Labilibaculum antarcticum: one gene and its partner. The protein of the gene in region 2 binds, or shares a complex with, the protein of the main gene of each other region. Links are inferred from orthologs where the notes say so. Each region holds a gene or a part of one and is shown on either strand. Other genes may lie near its edges.

The links.
Region 1: the proteins of pheS (region 2) and pheT are in contact, whole or in part, in a crystal structure (PDB 6P24), measured with the Escherichia coli proteins. The link is inferred for Labilibaculum antarcticum from one-to-one orthologs.

The regions. Positions count from the first base shown.
Region 1 is NZ_AP018042.1:3,471,614-3,474,758, reverse strand. The notes cover bases 39-3,105. They hold pheT (phenylalanine--tRNA ligase subunit beta), read left to right. Parts: upstream 39-380; coding sequence 381-2,831; downstream 2,832-3,105. Other genes in these bases: ALGA_RS13800 (DUF4395 domain-containing protein), read left to right, coding at 3,043-3,105. Also shown: 5'/3'-nucleotidase SurE, read right to left, coding at 1-34; more of ALGA_RS13800, read left to right, coding at 3,106-3,145.
Region 2 is NZ_AP018042.1:2,336,966-2,339,900, forward strand. The notes cover bases 52-2,908. They hold pheS (phenylalanine--tRNA ligase subunit alpha), read right to left. Parts: upstream 2,063-2,908; coding sequence 1,040-2,062; downstream 52-1,039. Other genes in these bases: ALGA_RS09205 (OsmC family protein), read left to right, coding at 119-538; ALGA_RS09215 (peptidylprolyl isomerase), read right to left, coding at 2,162-2,908. In the rest of the region: more of ALGA_RS09215, read right to left, coding at 2,909-2,935.

The DNA of each region.
Region 1 (3,145 bases), 1.1 Mb from region 2 along the record:
CTAGTATAATGGGTTTCTCTTTTGACTCGCTCATATCTCTATTTTGATAATGCTACAAATATATTCGAATTCGGGGCAATAATCAATTTACTAGAACGATAAATATTTTAACCACAAAGGAAACACTAAGAATTTTACAAAGGAACACAAAGGAAGTCTCTTAATATGTTTGTGTTCCCATGCGCATTACACTAAGTATAATGAGTGAAACGGATCGCTTAGGAGTTAATTCATTTTCTTAAAGCCTACGAATTTAAAGCCTCTATCCCGCTTGTTACTTGGAGGTAAAATTTCTACTTTTGTAAGCTTGTAGAATAAAGTGAAGTAAATGCATCACTTTATCCATAAAGTTTAAAACTATCTGATAAAATACACATATAATGAAGGTATCGTACAAATGGCTTAAAGATTACATTGATATTGATCTTACGCCTGCTGAAATGGATGACATTCTAACTCAAATTGGTTTAGAAGTTGGGGGAATCGAGAAAATCCAATCCATTAAGGGTGGCTTGGAAGGTTTGATTATTGGTGAAGTAAAAACTTGTATTCCTCATTCAAATTCTGATCATTTGAGCATAACAGGTGTTGATGTGAATGGCGAAGAATTATTACCAATTGTTTGTGGTGCAGCTAATATAGCCGCAGGACAAAAGGTGGTAGTAGCTACCGTTGGAACCGTTTTGTACGATGGTGACGAAAGCTTTACCATTAAAAAATCGAAGATTAGAGGTGAGGTTTCATTAGGTATGATTTGTGCCGAAGACGAAATTGGTGTTGGTACTGGTCACGAGGGAATTATGGAACTTCCTGCCGAAGCTGTTGCAGGAACACCTGCAGCTAAGTATTTCAATGTAGAAGATGATATTGCCATTGAAATTGACTTGACTCCTAACCGTATTGATGGTGCATCTCACATTGGTGTTGCAAGAGATTTAGCTGCTTATTTAAAGCAACAAAAAGATATAGACTACAAAATGCCTTCGGTTGAAGCATTTAAGGTTGAAAACAACAGTACTCCAATCGAGGTTGTTGTAGAAAATCCAGAGGCTTGTCACCGTTACTCTGGTGTTTGTGTGAGTGGTATCACCATAGCAGAATCGCCGGAATGGTTGCAAAATCGTTTGAAAGCAATTGGCTTAAAACCAATCAACAACGTAGTGGATATCACCAACTTCGTATTGTTTGAAACCGGTCAGCCATTACATTCTTTCGATTACGCTAAAATAGCAGGCAATAAAGTAATTGTTAAAACTCTGGCAGGTGGAACTCAATTCACAACTCTTGACGAAACAAAAAGAGAATTGAACGAAAACGACCTGATGATTTGCAACGCAGAAGAACCAATGTGTATTGCTGGTGTTTTTGGCGGATTAGAATCAGGTGTTAGCGCAACAACGACTTCGGTTTTCCTTGAAAGTGCCTATTTCGATGCAGTATCTGTTCGTAAAACGGCTCGTCGTCATGCTTTAAATACCGATGCATCTTTCCGTTTTGAACGTGGAACAGATCCTAACAATACCATTTATGCCATGAAACGCGCAGCTCTTTTAATTAAAGAGATTGCCGGTGGCAGCATTTCATCTGAAGTAATTGATATTTACCCAAACCCCATTGCCGATTTTAAAGTTGAGGTGAGTGTTGATCGTATTGAAAGATTAATTGGCAAAAAAATCGGTAAGGAAACAATCAAGAAAATTTTAACAGCTCTTGAAATTGGTATTGAAAAAGAAGATGGTGATACTTTGAATCTTTTGGTTCCTCCGTACAGAGTAGATGTTAAGCGTGAAGCTGATATTGTAGAAGAAGTATTGCGTATTTATGGTTTCAACAATGTTGAAGTTCCGGGAAAAGTGAATGCATCATTAAGCTATGCACCAAAACCAGACGAGCACAAGTTGAAAAATACCATAGCAGACCTATTATCCTATGCTGGTTTCAACGAGATCATGAACAATTCGTTAACCAAAGCATCGTACTACGAGAACTTGGAAAGCCTGAAAATGGAGAATACCGTTCGTATTTTCAACCCACTTAGTTCCGATTTAAATGCAATGCGTCAGAGTCTCCTGTTTGGTGGTTTGGAATGTATTGCTTACAATATCAACCGCAGAAATGCGGATTTAAAATTCTACGAGTTTGGTAAATCGTACCAACACTTCGTAAATCCGGAAAACGAAAACCCGGTTGACAACTATTTCGAAAAAGAACATTTGGGCGTTTTCATGTGTGGAAACAAAACAGTTGCAAACTGGAATCTGAAAGAAGAACCTACGAACTTCTTCCACATGAAAGCTTTCGCTGAAAATGTACTGAAACGTTTGGGTTTTAAAATCGATAAATTAAGAATTAATGAAATCGAAAACGACCAATTTACCGAAGGCTTAAGCTATGGCGTTAAGAAAAAGGTATTGGTTGAAGTGGGAATGGTAAGCGGTAAAATTCTAAAAGCAATGGACATTGATGTTCCTGTTTACTATGCCGATTTCGATTGGGAAATGCTGATTAGCGAGGCTACTAAAAACAAAGTTTCTTACACCGTAATTCCTAAATATCCTGCCGTTAAACGCGATTTGGCTTTACTGATTGACAAAGCAACCAGCTTTGCAGAAATTAAAACCATAGCTTTCAACTGCGAAAAAAACTTGCTAACGTCTGTTTCTTTGTTTGATGTTTACGAAGGCGAGAAACTGGGTGCTGATAAAAAATCGTACGCAGTAAGTTTCATTCTTCAGGACACTGAAAAAACATTGGAAGACAAGCAAATTGATAAGATAATGCAAAAACTGATTAAGAGCTACGAAAAACAATTGGGAGCTCAGATTAGATAATCTGATACAAATATTTACAAAGCCGGTTTCCTTTTGGGAGCCGGATTTTTTTATTCCATGAATAGATACTAATTCTGAAACAGTCATTCTTATCCTTTCAAGGATTAGGCTGTCAATCCTACTTTAACATTTCCTTAACTATTTACAATTAGTACCTGCAGGTATTTTGATTACTTTGCAATCCGATTTTTACTATAAAATATATCAGAAGATGTCAAGATTTAGTTTTGGAGAATATGTAGATGGAATTAGCTATAAAGTTTTAAACGAGAGAGAAGTACGCGCCACAGCAGGACTGTTGTTCTTAACAATCT
Region 2 (2,935 bases):
TTTGGTTCGAAGGCTTTTTCCTACTTTTATTACAAATCGTTTTCGATTTGTAATAAGGTCAAATATACAAATTTAGTTATACATATAGCACAGTTAAAAGGACAAAAATACAGCAATTATGAAGCACAAAGTAGAACTATCATGGCTGGGAAACCTTGCCTTCGAAACAAATATGGATGGTCATAAAATGATTACCGACGCTGGAATTGAATTTGGCGGTGAGGATAAAGGTCTTCGGCCAAAAAAGCTGATGCTAACCGCATTAGCAGGGTGTACGGGCATCGATACGGCGTTAATTGTAAAGAAAATGAGGCTGGATATTACAGATATTAAAGTATCGGTAGAAGGTGAGTTAACCGAAAGTCAGCCCACTTACTATAAAAATATGCACATTACCTATGAATTCTTTGGCAAGGATCTACCTCATAAAAAATTGGAGCGGGCCGTTAAAATTTCCGAAGAATCGCAATGCGGCGTAAGCGCAATGTACAAGCAGGTAATTCCTGTTACTTCCGAGATTATTTATCATGAAGAGTAAAAAACATCTTGAAAGGTCTGGGAAAGTCGAAGCGTCCAATAGTCGAAAGGTCAAACAGTCCTTAGTTTTCTAATTAAGGTGTAATTGCAAAAGAAAAGCTCATTTATTCTTTTCCCCCTGGCTTTAGACCGGGGATTAATAAAAAAGGAAAACTTGAAAAGTGGAAGAGTTCAACAATCTAAAGGTCAGACAGTCCGTAGTATTCTATTGAAAAACTCGTTTATTCTTTGCTCCGTGGCTTTAGTCCGGGGATTAATAAAAAAAGAAAACTTGAAAAGTCGAAGAGTCCAACAGTCAAAAGGTCAAACAGTCCGCAGCATACTATTGAAAAGCTCATTTATTCTTTGCCCGTGGCTTTAGCCCGGATTATCTAGACAAAAGAGTCTCGAATAGTCCAATAGTCCAATAGTCCAAAAAATAAAAAAGTGCCTCTCCGAATGAAGGGCACTTTTTATTTTTATCGTGTAAGATTATCTCAAGTCTAAAAACTCTATCCGTTTTCTAGAATCCTGCGGCAGAAAATTGTTCCAGGAAGCGAATGTCGTTCTCGAAGAACAAACGCAGATCTTTAATGCCGTATTTCAGCATGGTGATTCTTTCAATTCCCATTCCCAATGCAAAGCCTGTATATTTTTTATTATCAATTCCATTTAATTCCAAAACATTCGGATCAACCATACCGCAACCCAAAATCTCTAACCAACCGGTTCCTTTGCACACATTACAGCCCTTTCCGCCACAAAGTGAACAAGTAACATCAACCTCGGCCGATGGCTCTGTAAACGGGAAGTATGATGGTCGCAATCTAATTTCTGTTTTCTCTCCAAAAAATTCTTTCGCGAAATAAGTCAATGTTTGCTTCAAATCGGCAAATGATACGTTCTCGTCGATATACAAACATTCAATTTGGTGAAAGATACAATGTGCTCGTGCCGAAATAGCTTCGTTACGAAAAACACGACCTGGCGTTAAGCAACGAATTGGCAATTCCATTTCAGACATATCATGCGCCTGAACCGAAGAGGTATGTGTACGCAAAATTACATCCGGATTTTTTTCGATGAAGAAAGTATCTTGCATATCACGTGCAGGATGCTCATCAGGAAAATTTAATGCCGAAAAGTTATGCCAATCATCTTCAATCTCCGGACCTTCGGAAATGGTGAATCCCAGGCGAGAAAATATTTCGGTAATTTCATTTTTCACCAAAGAAAGCGGATGGCGGGAACCCAACTTAACCGCATCTCCCGATAAAGTCAAATCCAAACCTGACTTTCCAAAATCAAGATTGGTGAAACTATCTTTAAGAGAATTTACTATATCCAAAGCAGTTGTCTTCAACTCGTTAAGAGCCTGTCCGACAGCTTTTTTCTGCTCGTTTGGAACATCCTTAAAATCTGCAAACAAAACAGCAATACTACCTTTTTTACTAAGGTGCTTGATTCTAAATTGTTCAACTTCCTCTAGTGTAGTTGCCGAAAATCCATTCAACTCCTCCAATAAATTCTTTATTTTGTCTAACATATTTTTAATCTTTTGAAATCCGATAGTCGGCAAAGTTACAAAAAGTTTTTTCTCCTTGTTACTGAGGATTCTATTTTAGACTGAAGATTCCTAAATTATTTAGTATTCCAGAATTTTCACTTTCATTTTTACATCCTGAAACGGTCGGTCATTTTCATCTGTTTCCAAATCAACAATCTTATCCAAAACATCCAATCCTTCTACTACTTCCCCAAAAACAGTATAATTCCCATCAAGATGCGGAACACCGCCAATCGTTGTGTAGGCTTTCCGACGTGCCTCCGAAAATTCCAGTTTTAAATTGGAACTATTGTATGCAAATTCAATAGACCCCTTAATCGTCTTGGCAATGGCTCTAAACTCGTCAACTTTATCAGCTTTTTTCAAAGAATCCAAAACGGCCCTTTTATCTAAAGTTAAATACCGTTTAACGATTCGCTTTCGCAAAGGAACATTCACTTCTTTCTCCATCAGTGTCAATTCCTCATCAGAAAAAACTCTGCCGTGAGCAATATAAAATTGAGAAATATCCGATTCTTTAAAAATATTCACATTATCGGGCTTTCGAGGTGCAGCAATAGCTCCCTTTTTATGAAAAAACTTTTTATTAAACTCTGATTCAATGGTTCTGTTCGAACTACCATAACCAATCATCTTTCCTGCCGGTGCATTTCTGGAATCCTGCGAGCCACCCTGAGCCACAAAACCCTTTATCACCCGGTAAAACAGCGTTCCATCGAAATGACCGTTTTCTATCAATTGAAGAAAATTCTGCCGATGCTTTGGGGTTTCTTTGTAAAGCATCAATTTGATATTCCCCATATTGGTTTCAATCAAAATAATCGAATTCGTAGCTTGCCCAAATGTTAGCTT